2 regions of the Gordonia sp. 11cp genome follow, and region 1 is predicted to be linked to the other one. Evidence: riboswitches for the same ligand, from Rfam matches in the RefSeq annotation. Region 1 holds a riboswitch; the other holds the start of a gene.
What was found. A riboswitch is a leader RNA that binds a small molecule or an ion and turns the genes downstream of it on or off. The one in region 1 is predicted to bind cyclic di-AMP.

Region 1 (10,691 bases):
CCCCGACCGCCTCGGCCACCGTCAGATCCGCGACGCCGAGTCGCGTCAGCAACTCGTGGCGGGCCTCGGGATGCACGGTGGGAATCCACCGCATGGGCGTCGAGATCCGGTCGCTGACGAACAGGCCGCGCACCCCGATCGCGGTCCGGCCGTCCGACCTCGGGATGGGCAGGGCCCCGAGTTCCTCGACCTCACGCCCGGTCGACACCAAGGGGGCCAGGGCGTCGTACAGGCCGTGCCACCACGAGGGTTCGCGGTCGACGCCGATGAGCCGTTCGGCCAGTTCCGCAAGCCCGAGTTCCGATACGCCCAACCGGCCGAGCGCCGGGAGATGCTGTGTCAGTGAGAGATCCGGGTGGACCAGGTCGCCGAAGAGTTCACCGAGTATCTCCGCGAGCCGATCGGTCAAGCCCACGAGCATCACCGCACGCGGTGGCATCAGGTCCGCACCCGCGGCCGCCGGAAGCCATGTGGCGTCGCGGAGTTCGCGCCGCACCGCCTCGATCAGACGCGCATCGTCGGGATTACGCGCCAGATGCAGCTCCGGGACTAGGCGCACCCTGCGCGACGGTTCGACGAGCCGGATCAGATCGACGTAACCCGCTGCCGCATCGCCGATCTCGGCGCGCGGGTGGAGATGGCGCCGGTCCGGGGTGAGCGCGAGGTCGGTGATGCACCGGCACGGCAGGCTGAGTTCGATGTCGGTCGGAGTCGGCGCACGCAGGACATCTCCGGCCGGCCCGGGCTCACCGTCGGCGTCGACGAGCCAGCGCGTACCGCCACGAGCGACCTCGAGCCAACGACGTGTCGACGGCAGGTCGGTCGAGGCGGGTCCGACGACCGACACCGTGGTCAGCACCGACTGCGCGGCATCGTCGTCGACGTCCGGGCCCGCCGACCGCTCGGCCGACACCTCGACCTCTCCGACGGTGATTCGTTGCAGCGCAGTCAGTTCGACGACGAGGTCCGGCGCCTGGGCCAGCATCGTCTCGAGGAGCGGACCGGGCTCCTCGCGGAGGTGAAGCACCACCTCGGTGTCGAAGCCCGGTGCCGGTTCCCGGTCCGTCGGCCACACCAATCGGAGCACCGGCACGTGTGATGCGGCACCGAGGGTGATGCCTGCGGCTCGCGCGGCCTCCAGCGTGGCGGACCGGTCGAAGACCACCGACCCACTGCGCGAACGTACCTCGACACGGTCGGCGACCGTCGCGGTGGCGGTGAACCCGACGCCGAATCTCCCGATCTGCCGTTCACCCGGATCACCCGACGTCTTCGCCGACACCCGCAGCGCGGCGAGTGAACGGACCCCCGCATCGGTCAGCGGGGCGCCGGTGTTGGCGACGTGCAGTTCCGCACCGTCCACCCACACCGCGAGCCGACCTGCGATGCCGGCCGCCGACGCGGCGTCGGCGGCGTTCGCGGCGAGTTCGGTCAGGAGCCGATCCCGATATCCGACGGTCACCAGATCCGACTCGGCGGCCGCATCCTCGGCGAGCCGGGTCGGCGACGCCGCCCATGCATCCAGCGTGGAGGACCGCAGCACCGCGGTGTCGAACGGGTCGTCGCTCACGGTCGGGGCGCGCCGGATCAGGTCCGGGCCGGTTCCGCGTCCCGGGAGATCGCGACGACCTCGATCGCGCCGTCGTCGTAGGCGTCGTAGGCCGGCGACCCGTCGCCCTTGGGCCCCTGCACGTCCGAATGCGCACCGCACCCGTACTCGGCCGAGACCACGCGCCCGTCGGCGGCCAGTTCGTTGGTGCACGCGCCGAACCCGGCCCGCAGAGCACCCGCCAGCGGAACGTAGAAGCCGCACGTGCAGCAGGGATACGGCGCGGCCTGGGCCATCTCCGAGCCGGGGCCGAAGTCGCCGTCGTACCAGCGCTGGGCGGCGTCGGCGCGCCCTTCCGGGCTCAGCAGTCGCTTGCGGCCGAGTCCCAGCTCGCCCGCGATCTGACCGATGTCGTCGGCGTCGACGGAGTCGGACTCGAAGCGGAACTCGTCGCCGGTGTCGATCTGATTCGGCACCAGACGCGGGTCGTCGGGCTCGGCGGCGAGCAGATCGCCCGGTGCGAGGTCACCCGATGCGACACGCTCGGCCCACGGCACCCACGGCGGCGCGAGCAACGAGCCGTCGCCGGGGAGCAACACGACCTCGCTGAGCGTGATCTCGTCGCTGCCCGGGGAACCCGCCAGCACGACGCACCACTGCCACCCCCGGTAGCCCGCGAGCTCGGCGTCGAAGTAGTGCGCGGCTGCCCAGTCGCCCTCGGCAACACTGCGCCGATGGGCGCCCGGCCGCTGACCTTCGTCGAGCAGCGCAGCACGCGCGATGTCGACGGCCGCCAGGAGCCGTTCGCCGTTACCGTGCCGTTCGCCGTCACCAACCTGAGTCACTGCTCCAGTGTGCAATATCGCCGACGTGTGCCACACAACCGACCCGCTTCAAGCGACCACAGCCGGAGATGAGGAACAATCGTCAGCGTGATCCCACGGAGTTCCCGACACGACGAGGGGCGCGGGGCCCCCAGGGGTCCCGCGAACCAGCATCCCCATCAGCCGCCGCCCGACGACCGCGCACGACGCGCCGCGCAGCACCCCGGTTCGACCAACTATCCGGTCGACGAGACGCGACAGATGCGCACCTGGAGACCGGCACCGGGATGGGGAGAGCCACCGGCCGGCCCCGGTCCCGGCCGCAACGCCTACCTCCCCCCGCCCACCCACAATCCGCACCTCCCGCCGCTCGACGACCGCGGCCGGCCGCCGTCGGAGGACCGGACCCGCGCGATGCCGGCCGATCACGGGCCCCAGAACGGTTCGGACCAGACCGGTTCGGCCCGGGCGCCGAAGAAGCTGACGGTGATGCGGGTCGCGGCGATGCGCAGCCGCGAGCTGACCGGCAAAGGACTCGGCAAGATCCACCGGGCGGCCACCGCCGACGGCGCCGACCAATCGGGCCTCACCGCGCTGACGCTGCCGGTGATCGCCAACTTCGCCGCCGACGCCGCGATGGCCGTCGCGCTGGCCAACACGCTGTTCTTCGCCGCCGCGACGGGTGAGTCGAAGACCAATGTGGCCCTGTACCTGGCGCTGACCATCGCGCCCTTCGCATTGATAGCTCCCCTGATCGGACCCCTTCTCGACCGGCTGCAGCGCGGTCGCCGGATCGCCATGGCCACGACCTTCGGCCTACGGGTCGTCCTGGCCCTGTTGATCATGTCCAACGTCCAGTGGAACGACGTGACCCAGCAGCTGGAGTACGACCCGTGGGTGCTCTATCCGTGCGCCCTCGGCCTGCTGGTGCTGTCGAAATCCTTCGGCGTGCTCAAGTCGGCCGTCACCCCCCGGGTGGTGCCGCCGACCATCGACCTGCCACGGGTGAACTCCCGGCTGACCACCTTCGGCCTGATCGGCGGCACGATCGTCGGTGGCGCGGTCGCCGCTGCCATCGAATTCCTGCTCGGCCAGATACTCCCGCTGCACCTGCCGGGCGCCATGGTGTGGCTGGCCGTGGTCGCCGCGGCCGGCGCCTACCTGTGTATGCGCATCCCGTCGTGGGTCGAGTCCACCGAAGGTGAGATCCCGACGACCCTCACCTACCACGGCGAGCCCGCGCGGTCGGCCCCCGGCGACACCGATCAGCCGGCGAGCGCCCGGGACGGCGCCAAGATGATCGCCGCCAAGATGCGCCAGCCGCTCGGACGCAAGGTCGTCGCGGGATTGTGGGGCAACGGCACGATCCGCATCCTGACCGGCTTCCTGACACTCTTCGTGGCGTTCTATGCCAAGGCCCAGCAGGGCGACGCGTCGGACTGGACCCAGCTGCTGCTCCTCGGTGCGGTCGGCGCCGCCGCCGGCGTCGGCAACTTGATCGGCAACGGCATCGGGACCCGCCTCGAACTGAAGAACCCGCCGAACATCGTCGTCGGCGCAACCGCCGCCTGCTTCGTCGTCGCGGTGCTGGCCGCCGTCTTCGGCAACATCGCCGCGGCCGCGGTCGCCGCCCTGGTCGCCTCGGGAACGAGCGCGATCGGCAAGGTCTGCCTGGACTCCTCGATCCAGGACGACCTGCCCGACGAGTCCCGCGCCTCGGCGTTCGGTCGGTCGGAGACGGTGCTTCAGTTGTCGTGGGTGTTCGGCGCCTCGCTCGGGGTGCTGTTGCCGCCGACCCTGTGGATCGGATTCACGGTCGTGTCCGTGCTGCTCGGCCTCGGGCTGCTGCAGACCGTGATGACCACCCGCGGAAAGTCGCTCGTCCCCGGTCTGGGCGGTCGTCGCCCCGACCATGCCGCGCCGACCGTGGCCTTCCGCGCGGCCGGTGCCCGGTCGGACATCCGGCCCGGCCCGGCCGACGCCGACACCACACCGCACGCCCAGCGTCCCTCGACCGCCCGGATGCCCACCCGGACACCGTCGACCGCTCCCTTCGAGAATCGGGGTGAGCGCCCGTACAGCCACGGCGATCACCCCCCGCACAACCAGACAGGACAACGCCGTCAGTGATCAGCAGTGGTGAGAAGAAGGCTCTGTCGATCATCGCGATCGTCGTCGTGCTGTTCGTGGCGGTGGTGGGGACATCGGTGTTCCTGCTGACCCGCAACGTGAGTTCCGACGACCAGCCCTACCTGCACGTCGCGGTCGGCGACGAGTTGCACACGGTCGATCCGCGCTGGTGGTGCGACCTGATGCTGACCGAATGCGATCCCGAGATCACCGCGCCGCGCGAGACCGCGGCGGTACCGGTGCCGGTGAATTCGACGGTCATGCTGACCGTCTCGAGTGAGATCGCGCAGGGCCCGTGGAACCTGGCGGCCGTCTACCAGACGCCTCGCGGGCTCGTCGAAGACGAGCAACCGCAGGGATCGGACAGCACGTACACGCTGACGCTGCGATCGGTGCCGGACCGGGTCCTGATCGGATTCACCGTCATCTCCGCCTCGGCGCGGCTCTCCCCCGCCGACGAGGTCCTGCCCCGCGGTGAACTCGCGGTCCAGACCGCACCGGACGCCTAGGTCCCCTGGAATCGGTCCTCAGGAATCGAGCTCCCGCGCGACCGCACGCACGACTTCGGAGATCCGCTGCGCGGTCTTGCGGTCCGGGTAACGGCCCTTGCGCAGGTCCGGCTGGACCTTGCCCTCCAAGAGGGTGATGAGGTCGGCGACCATGCCGTGCAGCTCGTCGGGCGTGTGCCGCTTGACGTCCTTGCGGGCGGCCTCGCGCACGTTCTTGGAGACGCTGGGAGCGGGCTCGAGCACCTTCACGCTCAACGCCTGCGGTCCGCGACGACCGGCGGCCATGCCGAACTCGACGCGCTGTCCCGGCTTGAGCGCCTCGACGCCGTCGGGCAACGCTGCCGAACGGACGTAGACGTCCTCACCGCTCTCCTGGGAGAGAAAGCCGAAGCCCTTGTCCGCGTCGTACCACTTCACCTTGCCGGTCGGCACTGTGCTCACCCTCATCTGTACTAGAACTGTCGAAAAACGACCCGTCACGACAAAAGACGCCGTCACCCATCTCGGCGGTCCGACGGCGAATGCCGCGCGGGCCCAGACGGATGCAAGGCGCCTGCTGCGACCATCCTAGCCAACGCCCCACCCCGAGGTCACACCATTACCCGGCGGACGCGCATCGCGCGGCGTCGGACCGATCGCCGTTGCACTACCGTGGCAGGTATGCAGAAGACGTCGTCCCCGCGATTGCTGCAGGCGGCCGGGGTTGTGTTCGGAATCGGAATTCTGGCGGTCGTGGCGTTGTTCCTCACACCGTTGGTGACCGACGGCGACACCGCACCGACCGCCGTCTACCTGCTGACCATGTGCGCACCGCTGGGATTCATCCTGGGCCTGGTGTACGCACTCCGTGCCGGACGCCGAGCCAGGTGAGGACCTTGACCACAACCATCGACACCACCCCCGACCTCTCGCCGGTCTCCGACGGGCGGGCGCTGCGCGATGCCTACAGCTGCTTCCCGTCCGGCGTCGTCGCGGTGTGTTGCGAACGACCCGACGGGGATTCGACCACCCTGATCGGAATGGCGGCCAGTTCGTTCACCACCGTCTCGCTCGATCCGCCGCTCGTCTCGGTCTGCGTCCAGAACACCTCGACGACCTGGCCGCGGATCCGCACCGCACCGGCGATCGGGGTCAGCGTGTTCGCCGGCGACCAGATCGAGCTCTGCAAGCAGCTCGCGGGATCGTCGGAGCACCGCTTCGACGGCATCACCCCGCTGAGCACCGATCGGGGCGCGGTCTTCGTGCCCGACGCCGCCGCGCACCTGTCGTGCACGATCCACAACGAGATCCAGGCCGGCGACCACACCGTCGTGCTCCTGGAGATCGAGTCGCTGCGCGCCGATCCCGGTGTCGAACCCCTGGTCTTCCACGCCAGCACGTTCCGTGCGCTCGAGGCACGGAAGGATCCCACCCGGAAATGAGTCTCTGCGCAGCATGAACACCGTCGGCCTCGGAATCCCATTGCCTGTGTCCCCGCGGGACGCAGCGGCTTCCGACGCGCCGGCCGAGGGTCCGCTGCGCGACACGTTCGGCCGGGTGGCGAAGGATCTCCGGGTCTCGGTCACCGACCGCTGCAATCTGCGTTGCTCGTACTGCATGCCCGCCGAGGGCCTGGACTGGATGCCCACCGACCAGGTGCTGTCCACGGACGAACTGATCCGGGTGCTGACGGTCGCGGTTCGCGACCTGGGTATCGACCGCATCCGGTTCACCGGCGGTGAACCCTTGCTGCGGCGCGATCTGGAGGACATCATCGCGGCCGTCGCCGGCCTCCCCCAGGCCCCCGAGATCGCGATGACCACGAACGGACTCGGACTGCCACGACGGGTGGCGGGCCTGGTCGACGCCGGCCTCGACCGCATCAACATCTCGCTCGACACCATCGACCCCGCCCGATTCGCCGAGATCACTCGGCGAGACCGGCTGACGGACGTGCTCGACGGCCTGGCGGCGGCGCGCCGCGCCGGACTCGACCCGGTCAAGGTCAACGCCGTCGTGCCCGCCCGCGCGGATCTGGCGGGCGTTCCGGACCTGCTCGCGTACTGCCTCGAGCACGGTTACGAGTTGCGGATCATCGAGCAGATGCCCCTCGACGCCGACCACGCATGGCAGCGAGCGCAGATGGTGACCGCCCGGGAGATCCTCGCAACGCTGCGTGAGCGCTTCACCCTCCTGCCCGATCCCGCGCCGCGCGGGAGTGCTCCGGCCGCCACGTGGCTCGTGGACGGTCACCAGGGATCTCACGGGCCCGCGCGCGTGGGGGTCATCGCGTCGGTCACCGAGCCGTTCTGCGGGGACTGCGACCGCACCCGGCTCACCGCGGACGGGACGCTGCGCAACTGTCTGTTCGCGACGTCGGAAACCGATGTCCGCACCGCTCTGCGCACACTCCCCGACGACGAGATCGACGCCGCGCTCGCACACCTGTGGCGCGGCAACATGTGGGCCAAGGCGGCCGGTCACGAGGTGAACGCCGCGGGCTTCCGGCAACCGGACCGACCGATGTCGGCGATCGGCGGCTAGGCTCGCGTCCGATGCAGCTCACAGTCCGATTCTTCGCCGCCGCGCGCGCCGCGGCCGGCGCCGAGGAGAGAGTCGTCGAGATCGACCCGACGACCACCCTCCGCGTCCTGGAAGAGACCCTCGCCGCCGGAAACCCCTCCCTCGCCACGGTTCTCGAACGCTGCTCGTATCTGCGCGACGAGATCGCGTTCTCCGATCGGACGCGCGCACTCGGCACGTGCACGACACTCGACGTTCTCCCGCCGTTTGCCGGTGGCTGACGCCACACCGGGCTTGTGACCTTTGTCACATAACGGTGGAGTAACAGGATGGGCACGGGACGGCCACTAACCCGTTGAACTGGGATGACGCCCAAAGTGGGTCGGAAGACCCGGATCCGGGCCGAAAATCGCTTGCGTTCAGCCAGGTGATTCAGTCCAACGAACGACGTACTGTACGAAGCGTCCTCCTCGGAGGTCACGACACAGCAACCAAGACATAACGTCCCACCGGCCGCGCCGAGCCTCGTTCCGCCGGTGGGAACGACAAGCAATCTAGGAACGAGGACGGGGGACCCAACCTCATCCCCTGAGACCGGACACCACACCAGGTGTCCTCGGGGTTAAGTCCCGGAAGACGCGGCGACCACCGCGACGACCGGGGCCGAGCACCTCTCGCTCGAACCCGACAGCTGACTTCGTAGGCGCGTGGAGAGAGGAAACACATACATGTCCGGACGTCATCGCAAGCAGACGACCAGCACGGCCGCCAAGACCATCACGAAGGTCGCCCTCACCGGCGCAGTCCTCGGCGGCGGAGCAGCCCTCCTGGGCACCGGTACCGCCAATGCGGCCACCGACGCCGAGTGGAACCAGGTCGCGCAGTGCGAATCCGGTGGCAACTGGGCCATCGCGACCGGCAACGGTTACCACGGCGGCCTGCAGTTCTCGCCGAGCACCTGGACCGGCCACGGCGGCGGCGAGTTCGCCCCGACCGCAGACCAGGCCTCCCGCGAGGAGCAGATCGTCGTCGCCGAGCGCGTGCTCGGATCGCAGGGCAAGGGCGCCTGGCCCACCTGCGGCACCGGTCTCTCGGGTTCGACCCCGCGCAGCGCGCCGACCGACACCCCGCGTGAGATCGCCCCGGTGCTCCCCGGCGGCAACGGCAGCGTCGACCTGGCCAAGACGACCGACGACGTCGCCAAGCAGGTCACCGACGCCCTCACCGAGGCCGGCGTCAGCCCCGAGATCAAGAACCTCTGGCAGGCGGCCAAGGACAGCGGTGTCTCGCTGAACCAGGACCAGATCAAGTTGTTCAACGACAACAAGCACCTGCTGCCCAACCCCTGATCCGGGACACAGACGAAGGGCCCCGCACGATGAATCATCCGTGCGGGGCCCTTTTCCAATGGGGTTTCGACAAGCTCAACCAGCGGGGGTCGGCTCGACCAGCGGGGGTCAGGCTCGACCAGCGGGGGGTCGGCTCAACCAGCGGGTCTATGCCGAATTGACCCACTCGTCGGTGCCGTCGTCGAAGAACTGGTGCTTCCAGACCGGCAGCCGGGACTTGACCTCGTCGACGAGACGCGAGCAGGTCTCGAACGCCGCCCGACGATGGTCGGCGGCCACCGCGACCACGAAGGCGATGTCGCCGATCGCGAGGTCGCCGACCCGGTGGGAGACGGCGACCGCCCGCACGCCGTCGACCGCGGAGACCTCCTCGACGACGTCGGCCAGCACCTTCGTCGCGGTGGGATGCCCGGAGTAGTGCAGGGCGGTCACCTTTCGCCCGCCGTCGTGGTCACGGACGGCGCCCACGAAGCCGACCACCGCCCCGGCTTTGCCCTCGGCGGCAGCGGCGACCATCGCCTCGTGGTCTGCCAGCGTGATCGGCTCGTCGACGACAGCGGTGTGCACCACGCGGGTGCCGGCATCTCCGGTCATCGGTGGTCGCCTCCGCGGATCTGATCGAGTGCATGGTGGACGACGCCGGCGAGCACGCCCAGCCCGTCGCGGACCCCGCCCGTCGAACCGGGCAGGTTCACGACGAGCGTCGTGCCGGCCACCCCGGCGAGCCCGCGGGAGAGGACGGCGGTCGGCACCTTCGGCAGCCCGGCCGACCGGATCTCGGCGGCCAGACCCGGGATCTCGAAGTCGAGGAGCGGCCGGGTCTGTTCCGGAGTCCGGTCGGTGGGCGTCAGACCTGTTCCCCCCGTGGTGATCACGAGGTCGACCTCGGCATAGATCGCGGCGCGGACGGCATCGCCGACCGGTGGGCCGTCGGCCACGACGTCGCACTCGTCGACCCGAAACCCCTGCTCGCTCAGCCACGCCTCGATGATCGGGCCGGACCGGTCTGCGTAGACACCGCTGCTGGCGCGGTTCGACGCGACGACGACACGCGCGACGCGTGGTGTTCCCGGATCAGTCATCGGCCGGGTCAGCCGGGTCGCGGTACCAGTCGCCCGACTTGCCTCCGGTCTTGGCGAGGAGGCGGATACCGTCCATCTGCGCGCGTCGGTCCACGGCCTTGACCATGTCGTGCAGTGTCAGGCCGGCGACGGCGACCGCGGTCAGCGCTTCCATCTCGACGCCCGTCTGACCGGAGGTGGCCACGGTCGCGGTCACCTCGATCGTCTCGGCACCGATCGCGAAGTCGACCTCCACCGACGACAACGCCAACTGGTGGCACAGCGGAATCAGCTCGTCGGTCCGCTTGGCCGCCATGATCCCGGCGATGCGCGCCGTGGCGAGCACATCCCCCTTGGGCAGCCTCGACTCACTGAGGAGGCCGATCACCTCGGCGGTGGTGTGGAACGTGCCGGCGGCGACAGCGCGACGCTTCGTCGACGGCTTGGCCCCGACGTCGACCATGCGGGCCGACCCGGAGGCGTCGAGGTGGCTCAGCCGGGAGCCGCCGTCGCCTCCGGTGGGCATCGACGTCAGCGGTTGACGACGGTCTTCGACTGCACGAACGGCAGCTCGTCGACCGGAAGCGGGAACTCGGTGTCGCCGAACGGCGACAGCGCACCGGAGATGTGGGTCGCGAGTTCGGAGACGGCATGCTCGGCGGCGTCGCCGTTGTCGTCCTGCGGCCAGCCGTTGTCGACGTAGTGCTTCTTGCGGCCATCGGATTTCACGACTCGGCCGGTGCCGGCACCCGCTTCGCCGGGGGTGG
Region 2 (10,691 bases), 2.0 Mb from region 1:
ATTCGCCCGCGAGTGGGCCGTCCTCCAGCGTCCGCCGGGCTGAACAGCAACCGGTGGTGTGTCTGGAGAATCACGCGACTGGTCTCCGGCGTTCGACACCGGCCACCTGATTCCGAGACACACCACTAGGCTCTGTCCTCGTGAGCACCGCACAGTCCGACTTCAGCTGGCCGCAGATCCTCGGCAAGATCATCGATCGCCTCGACCTCAGCACCGACGAGGCCGCCTGGGCGATGAACGAGATCATGACCGACAGCGCGACCGGAGCTCAGATCGCCGCCTTCGGCGTCGGCGTGAAGATGAAGGGGGCGGCACCGGCCGAACTCCTCGGATTGTCGCGCGCGATGCTCGAGCACGCGACGCTCGTGGACGTCAGCCGTCCGGCGGTCGACGTGGTCGGTACCGGCGGCGACCGGTCGCACACGGTCAACATCTCGACGATGACGGCGATCGTGATCGCGGCCGCGGGTGTCGCGGTGGTGAAGCACGGCAACCGCGCGGCGTCGTCGAAGAGCGGTGGTGCCGATGTGCTCGAGGCGCTGGGCGTGAACATCTCCCTCGACGCAGCGGCGGTGGCGCGGTGCGTCGACGAGCTCGGGATCGGGTTCTGTTTCGCGCCGGTGTTCCATCCCGCGTTCCGGTTCACCGGCCCGCCGCGCAAGGAGATCGGCATCCCGACCGTCTTCAACGTGCTGGGGCCGCTGACCAACCCGGCGACGCCGTCGCGCGGGCTGATCGGTTGCGCGTTCGCCGACCTCGCCCCGGTGCTGGCGCGGGCCTTCGCCGAACGCGGCGGATCCGCTCTCGTGGTCCGCGGCGACGACGGACTCGACGAGCTGACGACCACCACCACGTCGACGGTGTGGCAGGTCGTCGCCGGTCAGGTGAACGAGCTGACCGTCGATCCCACCGATCTGGGGATCGCACGAGTGGAGTTGTCGTCCCTGCAGGGCGGCGATGCCACGGTCAACGCCGTGATCGCCCGCGAACTGCTGGCCGGGACCACGGGACCGGTCCGCGACGCGGTGCTGCTCAACTCGGCCGGCGCCATCGTCGCGTTCGAACAGGAGGCGCCGATGAGTTCGGCGGAACTGACCGACGCGCTCGGGGAGGCACAGGGCCGCGCCGCCGAGGCCATCGACAACGGCTCCGCCGCGGACCTGCTGCGGCGTTGGGCCGAGCTCAGCCGGCAGCTCGCCGCACCCGCCTGAGGGTGCGTCAGCTCTCGCCGATGGAGAATCCGCCCTCGACGTCGGAGCTGGAGTAGCTGCGGAAGGCGATGTGTGTCGCGCTCTTGAGCACGCCCGGTAGGCGGTTGATCTTGCCGGTGACGACCGTCGCGATCTGTTCGTGGTCGCGGACCCGGATCTTCGCGATCAGATCGACGTCGCCCGCGCAGGAGTACACCTCTTCGACCCCGGGGATGTCGGCGACGGCCTGCGCCGTCTCCGGGATGCGGTGGATGTCGGCCTGGATGAGGACGATGGCAGTGATCATGGCGCAAGCCTAGTGGTGCTCCCCAGGACCAGGCGGCCGGTCAGCTCGCCTGTCGCACGCGAGGTTCCGTGGCGGGCCTGGCCATGCGCGCGTCGTGCGCTGATCGCGACCAGTCGAGGCGTCGTTCGGCCGAGTAGGCCGGCAGCGCGACCGGCTCACTGGTCGCTACGATCCGCGCGCCCGGTTCGGTCATCCAGCGGTAGACGAGACCCACCTCCTCGGCGGGGGCGCCGCGCAGCGGACCGTCTCCGGGCACCACGGTCTCGGCCGCGGCGACCAGCGCGTCGACGACGGGCATGGGGGAGACGCCGCGTCGCGCGCGTCCCGCCGCCGCGAGCCGCCCGTGCCGGATCACCGCGAACTGCCATCCCCGTTCGCCATCGGGCCGGGCGACGACGATCTCGGCGATCGCGCACAACGCGGCCAGTCGCTGACAGCGGGCGAGGGTGTCGATCGTGAGCGCGAGCCGGTCCCGATGGCGTGCCGCGGTCTCGAACATGTGGGCCTGCGCGAGGTCGGCGAGGCGTGCGGTGAGCCCGTCGAGGAGTTCGTCGGCCTCACCCCGCATGAGTCGGCGCGCCGCGGTGACCCGCGGGGAGTAGTCGGGGACCGTCTGCGGCTGCGCGGTGGCCGCCCGGCACGACCCGGGGCGTCGTCTCCCGTCGGCATCGGGACACCAGTGGTAACCGTTGGCGCCGAGCCGCTTCGTACACGTGCGGAGACCGGCGGCCGCCGAGATCACATCGGCGACGGTCGCCGCACCGGTGCGATTCCCCACCGGGCCGATCGACTCGTCGGTGGGTGTGCGGCTGACCTTCAGACGAGGGAACCGCTCCTCGGTCAGGGTGACCCACCATCCCTTGTGCGGCTGCGTCGACCGCCGGTTGTACGCCGGCGCGTGTGCGCCGAGCAGCCGCAGTTCGCGTACCGCCGCCTCGAGCGGGTGGGAGCATTCCACGATGTCGACCCGCTGCGCGAGGAGCACCATCTCGGCGATGCGGCGGCGGGGGTCGCCACCGGTGAAATACGACCGGACCCGACGGCGTAGGTCCACCGCGGTACCGACATAGAGGACCTCGTCGGACGGGCCACGGAAGAGATAGACGCCGGGACGCGACGGGATGTGGTCGGCGAGACCGCGTTTGGCCCGGAGTCGCGGGTCGGTCCGCGGCAGATAGGACGTCAGGTCACCGACGGTGGCGATGCCCTGGTTGCCGACGCGCTCGAGGAGCCGGTGGAAGACCTCCACCGTGGCGCGGGCATCATCGAGTGCCCGGTGCGTGGGGCGCACGGAGACGTCGAACAGGTCGGCGAGGGCGCTGAGCTTGACCGTCGGCGCCTCGTCGCGCGTGAGGATGCGCCGGGCCATGGTCACCGTGCACAGACTCAGGCTGAACGTCCACGGGAGCTGGAGCCGGATCGCGTTCTGACGCAGGAAGCCCATGTCGAACCGGGCATTGTGCGCCACCAGGATCGAGCCGCGGGCGAACTCGAAGAACGAGGGCAGCACCGACTCGATACGCGGTGCGTCGGTCAGCATCGCGGTGGTGATTCCGGTGAGGGTGACGATCTGGGGCGGGATGGGTCGACCGGGGTCGACCAGGGTGGCGAACTCGCCGATGATCTCGCCGCCACGGATCTTCACCGCGCCGATCTCCGTGATCCGGTCACGGGCCGGATCGGAGCCGGTGGTCTCGAGGTCGACGACGACGAGGGTCGTGTCGAAGAGCGAGCGGTCGCTGAACTCGTTCGATGACTCGCCGGTGACCCCCTGATCGGCGGCCTCCAGGTCGGCGAAGGTGAGCTGCCCCGCGGAGGAGCCGGCCACGCTGGTCTGCGTCACCCGGCGAACATTAGTTCGATCCACCGACAGCGCGATGACGGCACACCGCGTACTCGGCCTGTGACTGGTGTGACTGCTGGGTCGACGACTGTTCGACGGGATTTGTCGGTGGGTGCTCCTAGTCTCCACCTGGACGTGAGAAATGCGGTGCTCTCACGGTGACCACGACCCCTACGAGGGCCGACACGGCCCCGCCTCACCAGATGAGATGGAGATCACACCATGTACGTCGACTGTGCACGATGCCCCGCCCGTCCCGTCGCTTGCGACGGGTGCATGATGACGGTGCTGTTTGGCGGTCCGAGCTGGGACGATATGCCCGACGAAGGTGGAGTTTCGGTAACGGCGGCGACGGTCGAGGCGGACGCCGAGATCGACCTCGCGATCGACGTTCTGCAGGCTGCTGCAATGGTGACGAGTGGCGCTGCACGATCTGCAAGATCGGCGAAAACCGCAGTTCAGGCACCAGATCGACGCGCCTCTGTGACGGTCCTCAGGGCCGGCTGAAAATCGGCCGAGGTTTGGCTGTCTGTCGCTTAGTGGACAGAGCGCATCCGATTTCGTAACCTTTCTGAGACCTTTGCGGAGCGTCCCGCTTCAACAGAAGTGGTCCGCAGTAGTCACCGCTCAATCGCCCTTGCGGCGAACCGGGGAACCACAACCTTCGGGCGGGCTCGTCGGAGCGCATCACCACGGATGCGTCTCACGCGAATCCGTTCCGAATCGGGGTGAATCGCGTTGCCACGCATGAGTGTCCAGTGGATACCTCATGCGCGAAACACGCGTAGGGCCACTCTTCCGGCCCGAACCCGACAGCTAACTCGGTCGGCGGTAGAGGAAGATCTGAAGGAGAACTCGCTTCGTGGCCAAACATCGTTTGGAACAGCCCAATCGTGGCAGCACGGTCGCCAAGAAGGCGGTGATCGCCGGATCGATCACGCTCGGTTCGCTCGCCGCAGCCGCCGGCCCTGCTCTCGCCGCCCCGGTCCACACCCCGCTGGGGACTTTCGAGATCCCGGCCCTGCCCGGTGCGAAGGCCCCGGACGCCAAGCCCGCACCCCCGGCGACGCCCGTGAAGAAGTCGCCCGCGGCCACGGTCGAGATCCCCAACCTGGGACAGTTCACCGTGCCGGGCATCGCCCCTGACCAGATTCCCCAGCAGTTCCGTCCGCAGGGCGGCGCGCCCCTGGGCCAGCCGCAGCTGACCGCGGGTGAGAAGGCCGTCAAGGCCGCTGAGAGCAAGATCGGCTCGCCGTACTCCTACGGTTCCGCCGGCCCCAACGCATTCGACTGCTCGGGTCTCGTCTACTGGTCCTACAAGCAGGCCGGCAAGAACATTCCGCGCGACAGCTACGGCCAGCTCGGCGGCGGACGTGCGGTGTCCTACTCCGAAGCCAAGCCGGGCGACGTCATGATCTTCAACGGTGGCGGCCACGCCGGCATCTATGTCGGCAACGGCCAGTTCGTCCACTCGTCCAACTACGGCACGCCGGTCAAGCGCGACGCCGTCAAGGAGTGGACCCTGACGGGAATCCGTCGTTACTGACGACAACTGAACACGGACAGACTGAGCACGAGGGTCTCTGGACGGGCGGATCGCGTGGATTGCGATCCGCCCGAACCAGTCCAGGGGGCCTGTCGGCGCCCTAGGGTGGTCGACGGGACGTGGGGCACGGGTGACGGGAGGCCCGGGTTGCTCAGGATCGACGAGCACACACGAGGGAGTGAGTAGGACCGTGCTGAACGGGGAGGGGCGGGCTCGCGTCATGCGGCCACCCATGCGTTCGCGTCCGCTGATGTTCGCGGTCTGCGTCCTGTCGGCGCTCGCCGTGCTCATACCGACGGTCTCCGGTGGTGTCGGGGACGCCAGTGCGGTGCCCGCGCGCTCGGCCGATCAGCTGCTCGACCGCTACAAGCAGCTCGGCATCGACGCGGAGAAGACCACCGAGGCGATGCACAACGCGAAGATCGAGTACGACAAGCAGCGCGGCATCGTGGCCGCGGCCAAGAGGGCGGCGGCCGAGGCACAGCAGACGCTCGACAGGAGCCGCGCCCAGCTGGCGGTGCACCAGAACCGCGTCGACGCCATCGTGCGCGCCAGCTACCAGGGCGCTCGCGTGAGTGGCCTCTACGCGGTGATGATCAGCGACTCGCCCCAGGCACTGCTCGACCAGATGTCGGGCCTGGACATGATCTCGCGTCAGGCGTCGGCGGATCTCACCGCCATCAAGAAGGTTCGCGCACGCACGGAGATCGCGAAGAAAGACGCCGAGCAGACGGCGGTGGCGGCCTCCGAGGCGGTCTCCCGCGCCGAGCGGGTCCGCGGTGATCTGCAGACGAAGCAGGCCGACCTGCAGCTCCAGGCGATCCAGATCCGGGCGATCTACAAGTCCATGACCGGAAAGCAGCTCGCCGCGCTGCGCGGACCGACCTTCGACTTCGATCCGCGTCTGGTGCCCAGGGGTACCGCGGCCGGACTCATCGCGGTGCAGGCCGCGCTGACCCGGATCGGTGATCCGTACGTGTGGGGCGCCACCGGACCGAACTCATTCGACTGTTCCGGCCTGATGGTCTGGGCATTCAAGCAGGCGGGCAAGACCATCCCGCGGTCGAGCGAGGCGCAGATGGGTGGCGGGACCGCCGTCGACCGCAACGATCTGAAGCCCGGCGACCTGATCATCTACTACCCGGACGCGCATCACGTCGGCATGTACGTCGGCGACGGATATGTCATCCATGCCTCGACCTTCGGCGTCCCGGTCAAGGTCGTGCCGATCGACGAGGCAGGCCCGTACAACTCCGCTCGCCGGTTCTAGACCACGGTGATCTCACGGCGTCGGCGTGCCGGCCTGTCGTCGGCGGTCGTCGCGCTGGTCGTCGTCGGCACGTTCACCGGATGCGGCACGGGTGATCCGCTGGGGGGAGCGAGCCCATCGGCAGGAGCGGAGTCGACGCCGAGTTCCGAGGTCAACGTCTATGAGCGTGATCGTGCCGCGGGGGTGACCAGGCTGCTCGACTCGCTCACCGAGAACGTGCGTTCCGGCGACATACGGGCGATCGGGACCCTGTTCGACACCGCCGCCACCCCCGCGTTCAAGAACAGATTCCTCACCGCGACCAGTACGTTCGCGCCCCGCCGGTTCACGCCGCGCAACGATCGTTCCGGCACTCTGCGGTTCGCGAGGTTCCGGTATCAGCTCGCGCCCACCGAGGAGGCGGAGGTCCTCGTCCCCGGCGAGCTCCAAGAACTCCTCGACGCCGGGGGGAGTTCGGACTCGTGGGTGGTACCGGTGGAGCTGCGCTACGCGCTCGGCGGCGAGACCGTTCCGGGCATCGCCGAGGCCGAGGTGGTCGTCGGCACCCAGTTCGTGGTCGCCCGCCACGGCGACGAGTGGCGCCTCGTCGCCGATGCCGAGGCGCTGGGTCGTGACCCGTCGCCCACCCAGATGTGGGAGCTGCCCGGTCTCCAGGTCGCCGACACCGCGACCGCGGGCGGCACGTCGGTGGTCGCGTCGTACCCGCGAACCGGACCGGCGGTGACGACGCTGCGGCGTGAGCTGCCGGCCGCGGTCGATGCCGTCAGTGACTTCTGGGGCGACTCCTGGGATCGCCGCGCCGTCATCGTGGCGACCGCGACCGACGACGAGTTCAGCGCGCTGGTGCCCGACGGTCGCGCGGCCACCGACACGGCGGCGGCCGCGACGGTGTACAGCAGTCTCGACCTGGTGCAGCGCACCGCGACCGGACAGCGGATCATCCTGACCCCGGCGGTCCGGGAGCTCGCGCCCCCGACACTCGCCGTGGTGCTCCGGCACGAGCTGACGCACGTCGCCGCCCGCACCTCCACCGCGCTCGGCGCGCCGCTGTGGATCACCGAGGGGGTGGCCGAGTACGTCGGCCGCAAAGGCACCTACACGCGGTTCGCCGACGCCGCTCCCGATCTGACCGCGACCGTGCGCGCCGGCGCCGTCCCCGCGGGCCCACCCGCCGACGCCGACTTCGCGATGGACGGGCAGACTTCACAGGTGGCTTATCAGAGTGCGTGGTCGTTGGCGGCCTACGTCGCCGATCGGTTCGACGAGGTCCGACTGAAGAAGATGTACGTGGGGGTCGCGGCGTCGGCCGTGCCCACGGCCCAGGACGCGGCGATCGCCTCGAGCCTGGGGCTGACGCGTGCCGAACTGCTCGCCGGGTGGCAGCGCTGGCTGGTACGGCAGGCCGGCTGATGGCCCGGACGTTGCTGCTCACCAACGATTTCCCGCCCCGGCCCGGCGGCATCCAGTCCTACCTCCAGAATCTCGTGGAGCTGCTGCCCCCGGAGGACGTGGTCGTCTACGCGCCTCGGTGGCGGGGCGACTCGCACGAGAAGTTCGACGCGGCGGCGGCATACCGGGTGTACCGGCACCCGACGACCCTCATGCTGCCCACTCCGTTCGTCGCGCGGCGCGCCGCCGAGATCGTGCGCCGAGAACAGATCTCGACGGTGTGGTTCGGGGCGGCCGCACCGCTGGCCGTCCTGGCGCCGGCGATGCGTCGTGCGGGCGCGCAGCGGATCGTCGCGAGCACACACGGTCACGAGGTCGGCTGGTCGATGCTCCCGGGCGCGCGACAGGTGCTGGGTCACATCGGTCGCCACACCGACGTGATCACCTTCGTCAGCCGCTACACCCGCGGCCGTTTCGCATCGGCCTTCGGTGCCCGCGCGGCTCTGGAACATCTGCCCCCAGGCGTCGACACCGAACGTTTCGCCCCGGATCCGGTGCTGCGTCAGCGGTTTCGCGAACGTCTCGACCTGGGGGAGCGGCCGACGATCCTCTGTTTGTCGCGACTGGTGCCGCGCAAGGGTCAGGATGTCCTGATCCGCGCGCTGCCGTTGATCCGGCGCACGATTCCCGACGCCACGCTCGTCATCGTCGGCGGTGGTCCCTATGCGAAGACCCTGCGCGACCTCGCCGCCGACACGGGGGTGGCGGGTGAGGTGATCTTCACCGGTTCGGTGCCCGCCGACGAACTCGCCGCCTACCACAACATCGCGGACGTGTTCGCGATGCCGTCCCGCACGCGGGGTCGTGGTCTGGACGTGGAAGGGCTGGGCATCGTCTACCTGGAGGCATCGGCGTCCGGCGTGCCCGTGGTCGCGGGCCTGTCCGGGGGTGCCCCGGAGACCATCGAGGAAGGGGTCACCGGCACCGCCGTCGACGGCACCGATGTCGACGCCGTCGCCCTGGCGATCCTGTCGATCCTCGGTGATCGCGCCGCAGCCGCCGAGATGGGCCGGGCGGGACGGCGTTACGTCGTCGAGAACTGGCAGTGGAGCCAGATGGCGGCCCGCCTGCGCCAGTTGCTCTGAGGAGCAACCGGCGTAGGCGGCCCACGCCGCCGGCGCCGGGCTCAGCGCTGGTAGATCGCCTCGATGTCGCCGGCGAACTTCTGCACGACGACGTTGCGCTTGACCTTGAGGGTCGGCGTCATCTCGCCGGTCTCCTCGGTGAAATCGGTCGGCAGGATCCGGAACTTCTTGATCGACTCGGCGCTGGACACCGTCTTGTTGGCGAGGTCGACGGCCGACTGGACCTCGGCCCGCAGGTCGGTGTCGTCGGCGAGATCGGCGACCGTCGCGGACGCCGGCTTGCCGGTGCGTTCCTTCCACGCCGGGAACGCCTCGGGATCGATCGTGATGAGTGCGGCCACAAACGGTTTCGCGTCACCGACGACGGTCGCCTGCGAGATCAACGCATTGGCGCGGATGACGTCTTCGAGTCCGGCGGGGGAGACGTTCTTGCCGCCCGCGGTCACGATCAATTCCTTCTTGCGGCCGGTGATGGTGATGAATCCATCGGCATCCACGGTGCCGAGGTCGCCGGTGTGGAACCATCCGTCGACGACCGCCGATGCGGTGGCCTCCGGATTCTGCCAGTACTCGGTGAAGACCACTCCGCCGCGCAGCAGCACCTCGCCGTCGTCCCCGATCCGAACGGCGTTGCCCGACAACGGCTTCCCGACGCTGCCGATCTTCGATGCCGACGGGGTGTTCACGCTGAAGGCCGCGGTGGTCTCGGTCAGCCCGTAACCCTCGAACACGGGCACGCCGACGCCGGAGAAGAAGTGGCCCAGGCGGGCGCCGAGCGGAGCGCCACCGGAGATCGCCATCTGGCACTCGCCGCCGAGGGCGGCGCGGAGCTTCTTGTAGACGAGCGCGTCGAAGACGCCGTGCTTGACCTTCAGCGCGAGGCCGACCTGCCCCTTCTCCTTCGCCTGCGAGTAGGCGATCGCGGTGTCCGACGCGGCGTCGAAGATCTTGCCCTTGCCGCCGTCGTGGGCCTTCTGGCGTGCGGTGTTGTAGACCTTCTCGAAGACGCGCGGCACCGACAGGATGAGCGACGGTTTGAAGACGGCGAATTCGTCCACCAGGTTCGGGATGTCGCTGGTGTGCCCGACCTCCGCGCCGGCTTCGATGGCGACGAGCGTGATGGCCCGGGCGAGCACGTGGGCGAGGGGCAGGAACATCAGCAGGCGCTTGGAGTCGCGGGCGATGACCTTGTCGAGGATGTCGCCGGCCAGAACCGCCCGTACCTCGGACAGCATGTTCGCGTGGGTGAGCTCGCAGCCCTTCGGACGTCCGGTGGTGCCCGAGGTGTAGATCAGGGTCGCCGGGTCGGCGGCCTTGACGGTGGCCCGGCGGGCTGCGACCTCGTCGTCGTGGACGTCGGCGCCCGCCGCGACGAGCTCGTCGACGGCCCCCGGCGCGCCGGTGCGGTCGATCTGGAAGACGGTGACCGGCGCGGTGAGGGAATCGATGGACTCGAACTCGGCGCGATGTCCGTCGTCCTCGAGGACGATCGCCACGGCACCGGAATCCTGCATGATCCACTCGATCTGACCCGCGGAGGAGGAGTCGTAGATCGGAACAGTGATCGCGCCGGCCGACCAGATCGCGAAGTCGAACAGGTTCCACTCGAGGCGGGTGCGCGACAGCAGCGCCACCCGGTCGCCGGGATTGACGCCGGATGCGATCAGTCCCTTGGCGATCGCGGAGATCCGGGAGGCGGCGTCGGCGGCAGTCACCGGTTCCCACCGGTCGCCCTGCTTGTGGCGGAACACGATGTGCTGCGGTGACCGCTCCGCCAGGCCGAAGATGATGTTCGTGCAGTTCTCGTCGTCGGCGATCGAGAACTTCGCGGGCACGCTGTACTCACCCATCGTGGTTACCCTCCAGTAGACATCAGTGACCGAATCGTATCCCCGCTGCTGAACGGGACTGATCGCGACGTCGGTTTCGGGTGCACTACCCTGCGTCGACGCGAGTATGTGAAGCTAGTGGGCGTGACGAGCATCCAGGTGGCCGACGAGG

Region 2: it holds a riboswitch for cyclic di-AMP, as region 1 does, so the genes downstream of both, AC3B6C_RS22490 (C40 family peptidase) here and AC3B6C_RS13625 (transglycosylase family protein) in region 1, are expected to answer to the same signal.

The regions. Positions count from the first base shown of each region.
Region 1 covers NZ_CM173437.1:3,044,764-3,055,454, reverse strand. Annotated here, with positions in the region: gene AC3B6C_RS13670 (sacsin N-terminal ATP-binding-like domain-containing protein) at 1-1,570, opposite strand, end outside; gene AC3B6C_RS13665 (DUF3027 domain-containing protein) at 1,588-2,394, opposite strand; gene AC3B6C_RS13660 (MFS transporter) at 2,482-4,503, shown strand; gene AC3B6C_RS13655 (DUF2771 family protein) at 4,500-5,012, shown strand; gene AC3B6C_RS13650 (cold-shock protein) at 5,031-5,444, opposite strand; gene AC3B6C_RS13645 (hypothetical protein) at 5,673-5,882, shown strand; gene AC3B6C_RS13640 (flavin reductase family protein) at 5,888-6,433, shown strand; gene moaA (GTP 3',8-cyclase MoaA) at 6,447-7,535, shown strand; gene AC3B6C_RS13630 (MoaD/ThiS family protein) at 7,547-7,795, shown strand; cyclic di-AMP (ydaO/yuaA leader) riboswitch at 8,053-8,236, shown strand; gene AC3B6C_RS13625 (transglycosylase family protein) at 8,243-8,863, shown strand; gene AC3B6C_RS13620 (molybdenum cofactor biosynthesis protein MoaE) at 9,011-9,457, opposite strand; gene AC3B6C_RS13615 (MogA/MoaB family molybdenum cofactor biosynthesis protein) at 9,454-9,945, opposite strand; gene moaC (cyclic pyranopterin monophosphate synthase MoaC) at 9,938-10,450, opposite strand; gene AC3B6C_RS13605 (hypothetical protein) at 10,456-10,691, opposite strand, start outside.
Region 2 covers NZ_CM173437.1:5,032,255-5,042,945, reverse strand. Annotated here, with positions in the region: gene AC3B6C_RS22515 (hypothetical protein) at 1-43, shown strand, start outside; gene trpD (anthranilate phosphoribosyltransferase) at 141-1,211, shown strand; gene AC3B6C_RS22505 (Lrp/AsnC family transcriptional regulator) at 1,219-1,497, opposite strand; gene AC3B6C_RS22500 (DEDD exonuclease domain-containing protein) at 1,538-3,340, opposite strand; gene AC3B6C_RS22495 (hypothetical protein) at 3,617-3,847, shown strand; cyclic di-AMP (ydaO/yuaA leader) riboswitch at 3,955-4,186, shown strand; gene AC3B6C_RS22490 (C40 family peptidase) at 4,203-4,886, shown strand; gene AC3B6C_RS22485 (NlpC/P60 family protein) at 5,119-6,156, shown strand; gene AC3B6C_RS22480 (hypothetical protein) at 6,163-7,566, shown strand; gene AC3B6C_RS22475 (glycosyltransferase family 4 protein) at 7,566-8,690, shown strand; gene AC3B6C_RS22470 (AMP-dependent synthetase/ligase) at 8,732-10,540, opposite strand; gene AC3B6C_RS22465 (hypothetical protein) at 10,649-10,691, shown strand, end outside.